4 regions of the Allobosea sp. TAF32 genome follow, and region 1 is predicted to be linked to each of the others. Evidence: predicted binding sites of a transcription regulator. Region 1 holds the regulator's gene; each other region holds the start of a gene.
What was found. Region 1 encodes LexA, which represses DNA repair genes until DNA is damaged. Its sites were predicted from a motif close to TGTTCNNNNTGTGTTCNG; they were not measured.
Positions count from the first base shown of each region.

Region 1 (4,209 bases):
ACGGCCGCGAATCGGCAAGGTGACGGGTTTCGTCGAGAGCGTGGAGGCACGCGACAACGGCGCCCGCATTGTCCTGCTGTTAACGGAATTCGCCGGAATGCCGGCCGCGGAGCGTCCAAGGCGCGTGCGCGTCAATATCCGCGCCGGCTCGGTCGCTCCGGGGGATCATATCGCGGCGACGGCGCGGCTCCTGCCTCCACCGGGGCCAGCTCGGGCGGGCGGTTACGATTTCGGGCGCGATGCCTTCTTCCGCGGCATCGGCGCAGTCGGCAGTATCGCAGGCAAGATCGCGTCGGCGCCCGCGCCGCATCCAATGCCGACGCGCCTTGCCGTCGATGTCACGATCGACCGGGCCCGCAACGCGTTGACCCGGCGCATCGCCGAAGTGGGCGGCGGGCAGGGCGGGGCGGTCGCTGCAGCCCTTGTCACGGGGAAGCGCGGCCTGATCACCGAGGCGACGAACAATGACCTGCGCGCGGCCGGGATCTACCACATCGTCTCGATCTCAGGCCTGCACATGGTTCTCGCGGCCGGGACGATTTTCTGGCTGGTGCGCGCCCTGCTGGCGCTCTCCCAGACTGCCGCGCTGCGCTGGCCGATCAAGAAGATCGCGGCCGTCGCGGCGATGCTCGGCGCGACCGCCTACTGCATCTTTTCAGGCAGTGACGTCGCGACCGAACGCTCGCTGATCATGACGCTGGTGATGCTCGGCGCGATCCTCGTCGATCGTGCTGCACTGAGCATGCGCAATCTCTCTCTCGCCGCCATGATCGTGCTGCTGCGCGAGCCGGAGGCGCTGCTCGGACCGAGCTTCCAGATGTCATTCGGCGCGGTTGCGGCCCTGATCGCCTTTGCCGAACGCTGGGAGAGCCGAAAATGCACGGAGCCGCCCCCGAGCCTGCCATGGCCGCTCGGGCCGGTCTGGGCAGCGGCGCTCGGCATCATCGTCACCACCTTGCTGGCGACGGCCGCAACAGCGCCTTTCGGGGCCTATCACTTCCAGACCTTCAATCCTTTCGGCCTGCTCGGCAACGCGATGGCGCTGCCCTTCGTCTCGCTCTTCGTCATGCCGGCGGCGGTGTTCGGCGTGCTGGCCTATCCCTTCGGGCTGGACTGGCCCGCCTGGGCGCTGATGGGGCTGGCGTCCGACGTCGTGCTCAAGGTGGCGCACTGGGTGGCAAGCATCGACCATTCCACCGTGATGATCGCCGCCTTCAGCCCGGTCGTGCTGACCTGCTTCGTGCTGGCGTTGCTTTGGCTGACGCTTTGGACCACGGCCTGGCGCTGGCTGGCGGCGGTCCCCATCGTGCTCGGCGTCGCCATCGCCGGAAAGCCGGAGCGGCCGGAAATCCTGATCGAACGCGACGGCTCGGGGCTTGCTGTGCGGGCCCCCGATGGACGCCTTGCGGTCGCCGGCAAGCCCAGCCGCTTCGTGCTGCAGCAATGGCTGGGTGCCGATGGCGACAGCCGCTCGCCGGACGATCCGACGCTGCGCGCCGGCATCGCTTGCGATCAGCTGGGTTGTGTTGCGCAAACGGCTGACAAGCGCACGGTTTCCTACACGCGCGACCGGTTGGCGATCATCGAGGACTGCCTGCGGGCCGACCTCGTCGTCACCGCCATTCCCTGGAGCGGCGCCTGCAAGGCGCGGCTGATCGAGCGAATGGGACTGTCACGCGACGGCGCGACCTCGCTCTACCGCACGGCGTCGGGATGGAGCAGCCGCATCTCAGAGCCCAGCGCAGCCGATCGGCCGTGGAGCCGCCGACGCGAACCGCGTCTGGCGGCGCCCGCTGCAACGAGCATCAGCATTCCGCCAGCATCCGCCGATGGCGAAGCCGAGGTCGAGCGGCTTCAGTAACGCCGCATCAGATTGACGAGGCGGCCCTGAATCTTGACCCGGTCCGGCCCAAGCACACGCGTCTCATAGGCGGGATTGGCGGCTTCGAGCGCGATCGAGGAGCCGCGTTTGCGCAGCCGCTTGAGTGTCGCCTCCTCGTCGTCGATCAGTGCCACGACGATATCGCCGGTATTGGCCGAGTCCTGCTTGCGGATGATGACGGTGTCGCCGTCGAGGATGCCGGCTTCGACCATCGAGTCACCGCGCACTTCGAGCGCGTAATGCTCGCCGGAGCCGAGCATGTCGGGCGGCAACGAGACGGTGTGGCTGCGGTTCTGAATGGCCGAAATCGGTGTGCCGGCGGCGATGCGGCCCATGACCGGGATCGCGATGGAGGAACGGCTGTCCTCATCGGCGGTGGGGCGGGGTTTGCCGAGATTGGGCTGCGTGCCGAGCCCGCCCTGGACGACCGCAGGGCTGAAACGCGGCCGCTGCTGCGGCGTACCGAGTCCATCGGGCATCTTGATGACTTCGAGCGCACGCGCCCGGTTGGGCAGGCGGCGGATGAAGCCGCGCTCCTCCAGCGCCATGATCAGCCGGTGGATGCCGGATTTCGAGCGCAGATCGAGCGCGTCCTTCATCTCGTCGAAGGAGGGCGGCACCCCGCTCTCACGCAAGCGTTCCTGGATGAAGCGCAGGAGTTCGTGTTGCTTGCGTGTCAGCATGATCCCGCCGGCCCCGGAAAAGCGTAGATTCGAAACAAATCACGAACACCATAACTGTTCGCCTTGTGTTCCGCAACCCGTTCGCGCGAGGGCGCCTGTCTACAGCAGCGGCAGGATACGGCAGAGGTCGCCTATCCTGGCCGGCGCAGCATGGGCCGGGCGGATCGTCAGCGCCTGCGCCCGCGCCAATGTGCCGAGCATGGAGGAATCCTGCCGGTCGAAAGGCGTTGCAACCCAACCATCGGGCGTCAGCGCCAGCTCCGAGCGCAGATAATCCTCACGCTCGTCATTGCCCGGCAGGTCGCGGCCGAGGCGGGCGGGGATGCTGCGATCGCGATCCGCATCGGCCAGGCCGAGCAGGGCTTCGATCAGCGGCAGCACGAAGAGGTGGCCGCAGACGATCGAGGAGACCGGGTTTCCGGGAAGCCCGACCACGACCATCCGGCCGAGCCGGCCGGTCATCATCGGCTTGCCCGGTCGCATCGCGATCTTCCAGAAGCCAAGCGACATCCCGGCCCGCGTCAGCGCTTCCTGTACGAGATCGTGGGCACCCACCGAGGCGCCGCCGAGCGTGATCAGCACGTTGGCGTCGGCGTCGCGCGCCTGAGCGATCTTGGCCGCGAGGTCGGCATGGTCGTCGCGGGCGATGCCGAGATCGAGCACTGCGCCGCCGGCCTTCTCGACCAGCGCGGCAAGGGCGAAGGAGTTCGAGGCGACGATCTGGTCGCGCCCGACCGGATCGCCCGGCGCCACCAGTTCGTCGCCGGTGGCGAGAATCGCGACCAACGGCTTGCGCCGGACTGGCAGCGTCGGATGTCCCATCGCGGCGGCTAGCCCGAGCGCTGCGCTGTCGAGCACGCGCCCGGCCTTCAGCAGGACGTCGCCTTCGTGGAAATCGAGGCCCGCTGCGCGCAGGAATTTGCCCTTGGCCGGCGACACCCGCACGCGGATCTCCGGGCTACCGACGCCGTCTGCGTCTTCCTGCATTAGGATCGTGTCGGCGCCCTCCGGCATCGGCGCGCCGGTGAAGATGCGCACGGCCTGTCCCGGTCCAACCGTGCCCTCATAGGCCCGGCCGGCGGCGGATTCGCCGATCACGGCAAGCGTCGCACCTTCGGCCATGTCGTCGGCACGCACGGCATAGCCATCCATGGCGGAGTTGGCGAAGGGCGGCTGAGTTCTGAGCGCCTTCAGATCGGCTGCGAGCACCCGCCAGGCGCATTGCGCGAGCGGCAGGGTTTCCGCCCCGATCGGCCCCGGAACGCTGTCGAGCAGCGCCTTGCGCGCGACGGGGACCGGGGTGAGCGCCATCAGCGGGCTTTCGCCTCGTAGTCGCCGGACTGGCCGCCGGATTTGTGAAGCAACCGGATATTCTCGATCCGCATCGCCCGGTCGACCGCCTTGACCATGTCGTAGACTGTGAGACAGGCGACGGAGACGGCGGTGAGCGCCTCCATCTCGACGCCGGTCTGGCCCTTCATCTTCACCTCGGCGCGCACGCGCACGCCCGGCAAGGCCTCGTCCAGTTCGAGATCGACGGCGATCTTGCTGAGCAGCAGTGGGTGGCAGAGCGGAATCAGCTCATGCGTGCGCTTGGCGGCCATGATGCCGGCGAGGCGCGCCGTGCCGAGCACGTCGCCCTTC
Region 1 covers NZ_JBFRDM010000008.1:46,770-50,978, reverse strand. The annotation lists gene AB4Z16_RS17335 (ComEC/Rec2 family competence protein) at 1-1,861, shown strand, start outside; gene lexA (transcriptional repressor LexA) at 1,855-2,565, opposite strand; gene AB4Z16_RS17325 (molybdopterin molybdotransferase MoeA) at 2,665-3,876, opposite strand; gene moaC (cyclic pyranopterin monophosphate synthase MoaC) at 3,876-4,209, opposite strand, start outside.

Region 2 (4,209 bases), on a different contig from region 1:
CGACGAAGCCGTCCTGATCGGCAGCACCGGCGGGCGGGGTGCCCTGCGTGGCGCCGGGGCGGTAGGCGATCGCCGGGCGGATCAGATCGGCGAGGCGTTCCAGAATGTCGACGCGCACGGCCCGCTCGCCGCAGACGCGGTAGCCCGCCGCGCGATACAGCCCCTTTGGCACGGCCTTGTCGACCGGGAAGGAGGTGCGCCCCGACGCCGCTAGATGGGCGATATCGTCGAGTCCGGCCGTCTCCGGCCCGCCATGCTTCAGCGCCCAGAGCTGGGCGGCGAGCGCACGCGGCGCCGGCTTCAGCAGCGCCGGCATGTAGATGTGGAAAGCGCCGAAGCGCATGCCGAGCTGGCGCAGCGCGGCGCGGCCCTCCTGATCGAGCGCCTTCATTTCCTCGCCGACCTTGGAGCGCTCGAGCACGCCGAGCGCCTCGGCCGTCTGATAGGCGATGCCGCGGGCAATGCCGGTGACGCTTTCGGCCGCTTCGAGGATCTGGATCGCGCCGAGCAGGCGGGTGATGTGATTCTTCAGCCAGAGATTGAGGCGCGCCTCGACCTGTTCGCGCGCTCCGCCGGAGAGGTGTTCCTCCACGAGAAGGCGCAGGCGCGGCTCCAGCACCTTCTCGCCGGCGACGAGGCGCGCCACCGGCTCGCCCGTCCAGCGGACCAGCCCGTCATGCGAGAGCACGAAGGCATCATCGCCCGCCAGCACGACGCGCGCCGCCCGCGACTCGATCTCGGCGCCGAGCGCCTTCATCGCCGCCAGGTTCAGCGCCTTGACCTCGGCGCCTCCCGCCTTCGGGTCCGCCGTAAAGCGGAAGCCCTGCAGCATTCCCACGTGCTGGCCCTCGACGAGCACGTCGCCCGTCGCGGTGACCTCAGCCTCCAACATCGCATTCTCCCGCAAGCGGCGCATCAGCACGCTGGTGCGCCGATCGACAAATCGGTGGGCCAGACGCTCATGCAGAGCGTCCGACAGTTTGTCCTCTACAAGACGAGCCATGCCCTGCCAATGCTCAGGATCAGGTAACCAGTCAGGACGATTGGCAACATAGGTCCAAGTCCTGACCTGCGCGATCCTGGCCGAGAGCGTGTCGATCTCGCCATCGGTGCGGTCGAGCGAGGCGAGTTGCACCGCATACCAGTCGGCGTCGAGCCGACCATGGCGCATCAGCCTGAGATACAGCGTGGTCGCAAGATCGGCATGCTGCATCGGCGAGATCTTGCGGTAATCGGGCAGGCCGCAGACCTCCCAGAGCCGCTCGACCGCAGCACGCCCATGCGCCAGCGACGCGACATCGGGGTCTCTCGCCAACACCTCCAGCGTCGTCATGTCCTCGGCGATCAGCGCCCGGGTCAGGCCGGGTTCCGAGGGCTGGATATTGAGCGTATCGAGGAGGCCGGCGATCGAGCGCAGGTCGAGGTCGGAATTGCGCCACTGCATCTGGCGCACCGGCTCGAAGCGGTGATTCTCGATCGCCTCGACCAATTCCGCGTCGAAGGGCGGGCAGCGCCCGCTGGTGCCGAAGGTGCCGTCTCGCAAATGCCGCCCGGCGCGGCCGGCGACCTGACCGAACTCGGCCGGGTTGAGCTTGCGGTAGTGATGCCCGTCGAATTTCCGGTCGGCTGCGAAGGCGATGTGATTGACGTCGAGGTTGAGCCCCATGCCGATCGCATCGGTGGCGACGAGGTAGTCGACATCGCCGGACTGATAGATATCGACCTGCGCGTTGCGGGTGCGCGGCGAGAGCGCGCCGAGCACGACGGCCGCCCCGCCCTTCTGCCGGCGGATCAGCTCGGCGATCGCGTAGACCTCCTCGACCGAGAAGGCGACGATGGCCGAGCGCGGCGGCAGCCGGGTGATCTTGCGGTCACCGGCGAAGGTCAGGCTGGAGAGGCGCGGGCGCGTGACGACGTTGACGCCGGGGATGAGCTGCTCGATCAGCGGGCGCATGGTCGCCGCGCCGATCAGCATGGTCTCGGCCCGGCCGCGGCGGTTGAGCAGCCGATCGGTGAAGACATGGCCGCGGTCGAGGTCGGCAGCGAGCTGGATCTCGTCGATCGCGACGAAATCGACCGCGAGGTCGCGCGGCATCGCCTCGACCGTGCAGACCCAGAAGCGCGGCCGCTCCGGCTTGATCTTCTCCTCGCCGGTGACGAGGGCCACGGCCTCGGGGCCGACCTTGTCGACCACGCGCTGGTAGACCTCGCGCGCGAGCAGGCGCAGCGGCAGGCCGATCATCCCGGTGGGATGAGCGACCATGCGCTCGATGGCCAGATGGGTCTTACCGGTATTGGTGGGGCCGAGGACCGCGGTCACGCCATGGGCGCGGGCGGCGGGCGGCAGCGAACGAAACGGAAGCAAGGCGACGGAGCCGATCATCTCGCCCGCCCATGCGGGCGGGAGCGTGGACGGGAATCAGGAACGGGTCTGGCGAGAACGCCTCTGGAACGAAGCGAGGCCGAATCGCGGACTCCGGCAGAATCGGGATTTGTTCCCCGTTCGGGGCTGCCCTCCCTTCGGCATGGGCCATCCCGGCATAGCGCGCCCTCCCACAGAACCGCCGTGGCGGCGCAAAAGGCCGCTCGGCACGATGCCTATTTAAACCCTTCCGCTCCTGAAACGAGGGGCAATCGACATTTAAGGCCGCTGGCCAGCTTCAATGGCGAGCGTGGTCGCACTGCCCGTGGTCGGCCAGCGCCTCGATGATCGCGCAGTCGCAGGCCGCGACACCGCCCGAGCAGGTGGTGGCGATCCGCTCCAGCTCCTTCTCCAGCGACCGCAATTTCGCAATCTTGTCCCGCACCTCTTCGAGATGCGAGACGGAGATCGCATGCGCCTCGTCGCAGGCGATACCGGGCGTGTCGGAGAGCCTGAGCAGCGTGCGGATGTTGTCGACGGCGAAGCCGAGATCGCGCGCATGCTTGATGAAGGCGAGCCGCTCGGCATGGCGCCGGCCGTAGCGGCGCTGGTTGCCCTCGGACCGCTCCGGCGGCGGCAGCAGGCCGACCTGCTCGTAGTAGCGGATCGTCTCGACCTTGACGCCGGTGCGCTCGGCAAGGGTGCCGATCGGCATTACGCGTTCGAGCTTGTCCAGTGCAGCCATGGCGCTCCCTCTGAAGCTATAGTCTCTACAGCTTTAGATAGGCCGCAGTGTGCCCGTGACAAGAGCACTTCGCGCGAAACGACCGCGTCGTCATTTGCGGTCGGAGCGAAGCGCGGACCGGAGAATCCTGGACAAGACAAGCTCCCGCAGCCGCGTCAGGAGATGCTCGGGTCAAGCCCGAGCACGACGCGCGAAGACTACGCCACGCCCATCGCCAGCAGGTCGTGGACATGCACCAGCCCGACCGGCCTGTCCTGGTCGTCCACCACGATCAGCGCTGTGATCCGCATGCGGTTGACCAGCTCGAGCGCCTCGACGGCAAGCGTATCGAGCCCGATGCGCCGGGGGTTTGCCGTCATGATATCGCGGGCGCGCAGCGAGCCGCCGCCGCCCATCGCCGCCTTGCGGCGCAGATCGCCGTCGGTGACGACGCCGGCGAGCCTGCCGTCCAGATCCATCACGACGGCGCAGCCGAAACTCTTGTCCGAGATCATCGCGATCACGTCCGGCAGCAGCGTGTCGAGGCCGATTAGCGGCAATTCGGCGCCGCGATGCATGATGCTCTCGACGGTCTTGAGCTGTGCGCCGAGCTTGCCGCCGGGGTGATAGACGAAAAAGTCCTGCCGCGAGAAGCCGCGTGCCTCCAGCAGCGCTACGGCGAGAGCATCGCCCAGCGCGATCTGCATGGTCGTCGAGGTCGTCGGCGCAAGCCCGTTCGGGCAGGCTTCCGCGGACTTGGGCAGCACGAGCGCGATATCGGACTCCTTGCCGAGCGTGCTCTCGGAATTGGCGGTGATGGCGATCAGCCCGACCCGGAAGCGCCGGGTATAGCCGACGAGCGCGGCGAGCTCTGCCGCTTCCCCCGACCAGGACAGAGCGATCACAACATCCTCAGGCTGCACCATGCCGAGGTCGCCATGGCTCGCCTCGGCCGGATGGACGAAATGCGCGGGCGTGCCGGTGGAGGCCAGCGTCGCGGCGAGCTTGCGGCCGACATGGCCGGACTTGCCCATCCCTGAGACGATCACGCGCCCGCTCGCGCCCCGGATCATCGCGACGGCATCGGCAAAGGGCTGGCCAAGCCCGTCGGCGAGCGCGTCAT
Region 2 covers NZ_JBFRDM010000001.1:481,421-485,629, forward strand. The annotation lists gene AB4Z16_RS02125 (helicase-related protein) at 1-2,383, opposite strand, end outside; gene AB4Z16_RS02130 (MerR family transcriptional regulator) at 2,661-3,107, opposite strand; gene AB4Z16_RS02135 (KpsF/GutQ family sugar-phosphate isomerase) at 3,305-4,209, opposite strand, start outside.
Region 2: the regulator LexA is predicted to act here: its motif matches at 2,437-2,454, upstream of AB4Z16_RS02125 (helicase-related protein).

Region 3 (4,209 bases), on a different contig from region 1:
TTGTCCGAGCCCGCAGCCGCCATCAGCTCCGCCCGCAGCACGTCGATCGCCCCCTGCTCCCGCGCCAGCGAGCGCAGCACGTCGAGGCAGATGACATTGCCCGAGCCTTCCCAGATCGCGTTCAGCGGCGCCTCGCGATAGAGCCGCGCCATCGGGTTGTCCTCGATGAAGCCGTTGCCGCCATGGCACTCCAGCGCCTCGGTGACGACGGCCGGTGCCCGCCGCGTGATCCAGTATTTCGCGATCGGCGCGCCCACCCGCGCCAGCAGCCGCTCACTCTCCGATGCCTCCTGTCGATCCAGCGCCGCGAAAAGCCGGAAAGCGAGCCAGGCCGCGGCCTCAGCCTCGATCGCGATATCGGCCAGCACGTTCTGCATGATCGGCTGGTCGATCAGCGCCTTCTGGAAGGCGCGGCGATGCTGCGCGTGATGCGCCGCGAGTGAGACCGCCATCCGCATCAGCCCGGAGGAGGCGGCGGCGATGTCGAGCCGGGAATTGTGGTTCATCGACAGCCCGGTGCGGATACCGCGTCCCGGCTCCCCGATCAGATGGCCGACGGCACCGCGAAACTCGACCTCCGACGACGCATTCGAGCGGTTGCCGCATTTCTCCTTGAGCCGCTCGATCGCGACGCCGTTGCGCGATCCATCTGGAAACCAGCCCGGCACGACGAAGCAGGAGATGCCCTCGCCCGTCCGCGCCAACGTGAGGAAGATATCGGAATGCGGCACCGAGAAGAACCATTTCCGGCCATGGAGCGAATAGGTGCCGTCGCCGTTATCCTCGGCCACCGTCTGGGTCTGACGCAGATCCGAGCCGCCTTGCGTCTCCGTCATCGCCGTGCCGACGGTCGCGCCTGTCTTGTGATGGGCCGGCCCCTGCCGTGGATCGTAGCGGTTCGAGGTGATGAGATGGCCCCACTGCTCCCAAAGCAGAGGGTCCTGTTTCAGCACCGGCACGGCGGCATAGGTCATGCTGATCGGGCAGCAGATTCCGCTCTCGGCGCCGTACCAGAGGTATTGCAGGGCCGCCCGCGCCACCTGCGCACCGGGCTCCGGCCGGTTCCAGGCGAGAGCATGCGCCTCCTGCCCGATGGCGAGCCCCATCAACTCGTGCCAGGCCGGATGGAAGGCGACCTCGTCGATGCGGTTGCCGAAGCGGTCAAAGGCCTTGAGTTCCGGGGTGTAACGATTGGCGAGATAGGCCAATTCCTGCACCCGTGCCGAGCCGACCGTCCGCCCGGCTTCATGCAGCCGCTCGCGCGCCCAATCGGCACCGAAGGCCGAGACGATCCCCGGCAGCACCGGATCGGCGGCGAAGACGTCGTATTCGGCCAGCACCGGCACCTGATTGGTCACCTGGTCGGCATGTGACATCTGCGCCATGGCCTTCCCTCCGATCCGCGTCGTTAACCACCAGACTATGCCGGCATCCGCCGATTGCGAATCCGCCCGATTGCTGCCCGAGTTCGTGCCTCCCCTCGCATGCGCGCCGCGATCGGCGCATGACGACGGAGACCTCACGTGCAGCGACGCGTTCCGAATACCCTGCTGATTGCCCTCATCGCCGGCCTCAGTGCCTCCGTCGCTCCCGCACACGCCCAGACTCAAGCCGTTCCGAAGGTTCAGCCGGGCGAAGGCCGCCCCTACCAAATCCCTGACAGCGAGGTCTGGGACGTGCCCGACCCGGTCTCGCGCCGCGGCTATCAGGTCTTCGTCGCCTTGCCGCCCTCCTATGCGAAGGAGCCGCAGCGGCGCTTCCCCGTGCTTTATGTCACCGACGCCGACTATGCCTTCCCGATCATCCGCCAGATCAATCGCCGCCTGAACCTCGATGGGCCGAAGGTGGAGGAATTCATCCTGGTCGGGCTGTCCTATGCCAAAGGCGAGGATGGCGCGGTCAGCCGCCGGCGCGACTATACCCCCACGCAAAACGGGCCAAGCTCAGCACCGGCCGGAGCGGTTCACGGCCAGGGGCCGGCCTACCAGAGCTATCTGCGCGATCAGGTGAAGCCGTTCATCGCCGCCCGCTATCGGACCGATCCCGCCAGAGCGCTCTTTCTCGGCCACTCCTACGGCTCCCTACTGGGCGCGCAGATCCTGTTCACCGAGCCCGGCCTGTTCAGCGGCTATATCCTCGGCAGCCCCTCGCTCTGGTACGACAAGCGCCATGCTTTGGAGCTGGAAGCGCGCTACGCCGCCCGGAGCAAAGACCTGCCGGCCAAGGTCTATCTCTATGTCGGCGCCCATGAAGCGCTGCGCAAAGGCGACCGGCGCTACAATCAGACGGTGGACATGGTCGCCGACAACCGTGCGCTGGAAGCCGCATTGCGCGGACGAAAATACCCGAGCCTGAATCTGAAGTCGGTCGTCCTCGACGATGAGGATCACCTCACCGTCGCACCGCGCGGTTTCACGCAGGGCCTGAAATACCTGCTGCCGGCGCGCTGAGCCGGCAAGCGGGGAGGATGCAGCCACCTCCCTGTGGAACGGGATATAAAATGATCCCTCCGGCAGGGCGCAATCCTGACACGAGCGCCCTATATTCGCCGGAGAACGAATCACGCACGAGCACACTGGTCCCTTGTCCGAGACTGACCCCTTTTCCGCCCCCCTGCCCCGCCCTGGAGGCCTCGCCGCGCGTGCCGCAGCGCAGCCGGCGGCCGGCTATCTTACGGGGCTGAACCCGGAGCAGCGCCAGGCGGTCGAGGCGACGGAAGGCCCCGTGTTGGTGCTGGCCGGCGCCGGCACCGGCAAAACCCGCGTGCTCACCACCCGCATCGGCCACCTGATTTCGACCAGCCGCGCCTACCCTTCCCAGATTCTCGCCGTCACCTTCACCAACAAGGCGGCGCGCGAGATGAAGGAGCGCGTCGCCCATCTCGTCGGCCCGGTCGCCGAAGGCATGCCCTGGCTCGGCACGTTCCACTCGATCTCGGCCAAGCTGCTGCGCCGCCACGCCGAACTGCTCGATCTGCGCAGCGACTTCACCATCCTCGACACCGACGACCAGATCCGCCTGATGAAGCAGGTGATTCAGGCCGAGGGCATCGACGAGAAGCGCTGGCCCGGACGCATGCTGGCGGGCTTCATCGATAGCTGGAAGAATCGCGGCCTTAGCCCCAAGGACGTGCCGCCCGGTGAGGCCGCCGTCTTCGCCAACGGCAAGGGCGGCAAGCTCTATGCTGCCTATCAGGAGCGTTTGAAGGCGCTGAACGCAGTCGATTTCGGCGACCTCCTGCTGCACTGCCTGACGCTGTTCCGCGACTATCCTGACGTGCTCCAGACCTATCACGACCGCTTCCGCTACATCCTCGTCGACGAGTATCAGGACACCAACACGGCGCAGTATCTCTGGCTAAGACTTCTTGCCCAAGGACGTCGCAACATCTGCTGCGTCGGCGACGACGACCAGTCGATCTATGGCTGGCGCGGTGCCGAGGTCGATAATATCCTGCGCTTCGAGCACGATTTTCCGGGCGCGACCGTGATCCGGCTGGAGCGCAACTACCGCTCCACCGGTCATATCCTCGCCACCGCCTCCAAGCTGATCGCCCGCAACGAAGGCCGCCTCGGCAAGACCCTGCGCACCGAGGATGCGCTCGGCGAGAAGGTCACCATCACCGGCGCCTGGGACAGCCAGGAGGAAGCGCGCCTGATCTCCGACGAGATCGAGGCGATGCAGGCCAAGAAATACAATCTCGCCGAGGTCGCGGTGCTCGTGCGCATCTCCGCCCAGATGCGCGAGATCGAGGAGCGCTTTGTCCAGGCCGGCGTGCCCTACCGCGTCATCGGCGGCCCGCGCTTCTATGAGCGCGCCGAAATCCGCGATGCGCTGGCATATCTGCGTTGCGTGGTGTCGCCCACCGACGACCTCGCCTTCGAGCGCATCGTCAACGTACCCAAGCGCGGCCTCGGTGACGCAACGGTTCAGCTCCTGCACAACCACGCCCGCGCCACCGGCTTCTCGCTGATGCAATCGGCCCGCGCCGCGGTCGAGAGCGACGAGTTGAAGCCCAAGGCCCGCACGGCCCTGCGCGAACTGGTCGACGCCTTCGGCCGCTGGTCCGCTCGCGCCGAGCATATGCCGCAGGGCGAACTCGCCGAACTCGTGCTGGAGGAATCCGGCTACACCGAGATGTGGAAGAAGGACCGCTCGGCCGATGCCGCCGGGCGCCTCGAAAACCTCAAGGAGCTCGTCCGCTCCCTC
Region 3 covers NZ_JBFRDM010000011.1:88,356-92,564, forward strand. The annotation lists gene AB4Z16_RS23825 (acyl-CoA dehydrogenase family protein) at 1-1,385, opposite strand, end outside; gene AB4Z16_RS23830 (alpha/beta hydrolase) at 1,524-2,450, shown strand; gene AB4Z16_RS23835 (ATP-dependent helicase) at 2,584-4,209, shown strand, end outside.
Region 3: the regulator LexA is predicted to act here: its motif matches at 2,552-2,569, upstream of AB4Z16_RS23835 (ATP-dependent helicase).

Region 4 (4,209 bases), on a different contig from region 1:
ATCGAAACTGCGGGCTCCGCCTTCGAGCAGTTGCGCTGGCCGACTGGCGAGTTGCGGCAGCTGCATCTTGCTGCCGACGAGATCGACCTCGCTCGCGCCGAACAGCGCCCCATAAGCCCGGTTGGCATAGACGATGCGCGCACCGTCGCGCCTGACGATCAGGTCGCCCTGGGCTTCGATCAGGCTGCGATAGCGTTCCTCGCTATCGGCGAGTGTCCAAAGCCGGTCGTTGAGATTTTCGGTATCGCGGAGCAAAGCGGCGACCTGCCGCCGCAACTGTTCACGCTGGAACAGGAGCCGGGCAATCAGCAGGCATAGCGCGAGCGCGGCGCCTCCGACGATGAGCCATGACCAGAACGAAGAAACCATGCCCTTCGATCTAGCCCTCGTCCCTTGAGAAAGGCGCCTGCGAACCCCGCAGATTCGCCGTTCGGCCTTCAGGATCGGTTAATCAAGAATACGTCGAGCTCATCGCATCTTGCGCGGTCTTCGGACGAGCCATCTGCTGCGCTCGAAAACGCGCCACGCGATCAGGCCGCCTGAACGAGCTCGCCACCGCGCGAGCGATAGGACAGCGCCTCCGCCAGATGCAGCCGCCCGACCTTGGCCTCGCCGTCGAGATCGGCGAGCGTGCGGGCTACTTTCAGCACGCGATGATAGGCCCGCGCCGTCAAGCGCATCGCCTCCGCGGCATCGCGCAAAAGGGCGAGCCCGGCATTATCGGGCCGTGCGATCTCTTCCAGCACCGGCGGAGGGCAGGCCGCATTGGTGCTGACGTGGCCCAGGCCGCGCTGAGGCAGTTCCAGCGCCTCGAAGCGCGCGCGCTGGCGCTGACGGGCGGCTGCGACTCTCGCGGCGACGGTGGTGGAGTCCTCTCCCGTCGATGGCCGGATCAGGTCGGCAGCGGTGACCGCGGGGAGATCGATGGCGATATCGATCCGGTCGAGCAGCGGACCGGACAGCCGAGTCTGATACTGCGCCATGCAACGCTCGTTCGGCTGGCGGCGGCAGGCGAAACCGGGCTCCGTCGCCTTGCCGCAGCGACACGGGTTCATCGCCGCCACGAGCTGGAATCTGGCGGGATAGGTGACCCGGTGATTGGCGCGAGAGATCAGAACATCGCCGGTCTCCATCGGCTGACGCAAAGCATCCAGCACCTGCGGCTGGAACTCGGGCAGCTCGTCGAGGAAGAGCACGCCGTGATGGGCGAGCGAGACCTCCCCCGGCTTGGCATGAAGGCCGCCGCCGACGAGCGCCGCCATCGAGGCCGAATGGTGCGGTGCCCGGAACGGGCGCCGATCGGTCAGGGCGCCGTCGGCGAGATGGCCCGCGACCGAGAGCACCATCGAAACCTCGAGCAACTCGCGCGGCGAAAGCGGCGGCAGGATCGACGGCAAGCGGCTCGCCAGCATCGACTTGCCGGCTCCGGGAGGCCCGTTCATCAGGAGATTGTGCCCGCCGGCGGCGGCGATCTCGAGCGCGCGGCGCGCGCTCTCCTGCCCCTTGATATCGACCAGATCGGGCAGAACTCCGCCTTGACGGGCCACTGCCGGCTCGGGCCGCGCCATCACCTGCGTCCCCTTGAAATGGTTGGCGAGCTGGATAAGCGAGCGCGGCGCCAGAATATCGATATCGGCGGCGGCCCAGGCAGCTTCCGGACCGGAAGCAGCGGGACAGATGAGACCCTGCCCTCTTGCGTAGGCAGCAATCGCTGCCGGCAGGACACCGGCCACCGGCGTGATCGAGCCGTCAAGGGCGAGTTCCCCGAGCACGGCATATCCGGCGAGTGCATCGGCGGGAATCGCGCCGATCGCCGCCATGACCGCGAGCGCGATCGGCAGGTCGTAATGGCTGCCTTCCTTGGGCAAATCGGCCGGTGCCAGATTGACGGTGATACGCTTGGCCGGCAGGGCAAGCCCCGAGGCGATGAGGGCGGCGCGCACCCGCTCGCGGCTCTCGGCGACGGCCTTGTCCGGCAGCCCGACCAGAATGAAGGCGACGCCGCCGGCCGCGACCTGCACCTGAACATCGACGGCGCGCGCTTCGATCCCCTCGAACGCCACCGTCGCGACCCGCGTCACCATCTCGGCCTCGCCCCGTTCCCCTTGGGGACGCTAGCGGAGCTTCAGCGGCAGCGCAAGAACATATCGAGAACCTTCGAATAAGCAGGGAGGCGGGCGCCTCCCTGTCCCGTCAAAGTTCAGGCGTCGACGCCCAGGCCCATCTGGCAGGCGACACCGGTCCCACCGAGGCCGCAATAACCTGCCGGGTTCTTGGCGAGATACTGCTGATGGTAGTCCTCGGCGAAGTAGAAGGTCGGCGCCTCGCGGATCTCGGTCCTGATCGGACCGTAGCCGCCGGCGGCCAAAGCCTTCTGGTACTCGGCGCGGGACTTCTCGGCAGCGGCCTTCTGCTCGGCGTCATAGGTGTAGATCGCCGAGCGATACTGCGTGCCGATATCGCCGCCCTGGCGCATGCCCTGGGTCGGGTCATGGTTCTCCCAGAAGATCCTGAGCAGATCCTCATAGGCGATCTTGGCGGGATCGTAGACCACCAGCACGACCTCGGTGTGCCCGGTCAGGCCGCTGCACGCCTCCTCATAGGTCGGATTCGGCGTCGTGCCGCCGGCATAACCCACGGCGGTGACCCAGATTCCCTCGCCGCTCTGCCAGAACTTGCGCTCGGCGCCCCAAAAGCAGCCGAGCCCGAACAGCGCCTTGCGCGTGCCTTCCGGATAAGGGCCGGCCAGCGCGCGTCCGTTGACGAAATGGGTTTCAGCGGTGGGAATCGCAGCGGGACGGCCCGGCAGGGTCTCGGCCGCCGTCGGCATCTCGGTCTTCTTGCGCAAAGAGAACATTTCTCGCTCCGTTCGTTCGAGCTTCGGCGCCTATGTAAGCCTCCTGCGGCCCTTCGCACAGGGGGGCTTCGCGAGCCCGCGCTTCACCGACGCGTGACGATGCCGATCAGCGGCTCCGGCTGCCGCCCCAGCCAAAGCAGCGCGAATCCGAGCAGAAGCGCCGCGAGCGAAGTCGGCAGCCGCATCACCGACAGCAGCATGGGATCCCAGAGCAGTGGATGGAGATTGCGTTCGATGGCCGGCTGAATCTGCGCGTAGCGCTCGTGGATCAAGGCCGTCAGGGTTTCGCTCACCGCGGTGAAGCGCAGTGCCGAATTGGCGATGGAACGAGCGCCGTCGATCACAAGCGCGACGAAGCCGGCCGCGACCCACAGATATCCCAACACTCGTAGAAGGAATCTCACTCTGCTCCCCGTCACCGTTTGCCGTTCGCGTATCCGGCACCTGCCCCCAGCTTCAAGATGTGCTCATCAGCGGCGCTCGGCGCAACCGCGCGCACAGGTTTTAGTGGGATTGTGCAAAACCCTTCATCTCGGGCCTTGAAAGATGACGGCACGGCGGTCATAAGCAGCGCGCCGGACAGGTGGCCGAGTGGTTGAAGGCGCACGCCTGGAAAGTGTGTATACGGGAAACCGTATCGCGGGTTCGAATCCCGCCCTGTCCGCCAGAAATTCCCAGAGATCGATTCCCGAGCGCACAAGCGCCGCGAGAGCCCGACTGGCTCCGTGAGCGGATTCAGATGGAATCCGGAAATTTGTCAGCTGGCCGATGGGCAGACTGAGCCCAGCAGCGCGGCCGATAGCGGTCGGCACAGCCTGCTTTCGGATCGGTCCGTGGCACCATCAGCCGAGAGAAAGCATGCCCCGGATCTCGGCGTCGCGTTGCCTCATGTGCTGCAGCAGCGGATCGATATGGGGCACCCGGTCGCCCGCCGCGGCGAAAGGAGACGCCTCGCGAACCAGCGCGTGCAGCCGGCGTGTGACGGCACCGAGCGGCGCGGCCTTCCGGACTTCGACAGCTTGCGCGGCGACAAGTAGCTCGATCGCTGCGATCGAGCGGCACAGGCCGGCCACCTCGGCCGTCCTGCGTGCGGCAAGGCCCGCCATGCCGGCCCGGTCGAGATTGCCGTTGGAATGGCTCGAACTGGCGAGCTCATGCACCACGGGCGCGGTCGCCAGGCGCGCCTCGGACGTAATCGCCTTGTGGAACTGGGCCAACCCGTTGAAGCCGGGCAGACCCACGCCATCCTCCTCGATGAGCCCGACGGTGAGCCCCGACCAGAAGGAATCGACCAGCTTGGCGACGCGCTCGGCCGAACCGGTCACGACCGGCGCAAAGCCCAGCCTGGCGAC
Region 4 covers NZ_JBFRDM010000001.1:18,578-22,786, forward strand. The annotation lists gene AB4Z16_RS00080 (hybrid sensor histidine kinase/response regulator) at 1-369, opposite strand, end outside; gene AB4Z16_RS00085 (YifB family Mg chelatase-like AAA ATPase) at 531-2,084, opposite strand; gene msrA (peptide-methionine (S)-S-oxide reductase MsrA) at 2,201-2,857, opposite strand; gene AB4Z16_RS00095 (hypothetical protein) at 2,941-3,201, opposite strand; tRNA gene AB4Z16_RS00100 (tRNA-Ser) at 3,435-3,524, shown strand; gene AB4Z16_RS00105 (aromatic amino acid lyase) at 3,700-4,209, opposite strand, start outside.
Region 4: the regulator LexA is predicted to act here: its motif matches at 2,139-2,156, upstream of AB4Z16_RS00085 (YifB family Mg chelatase-like AAA ATPase).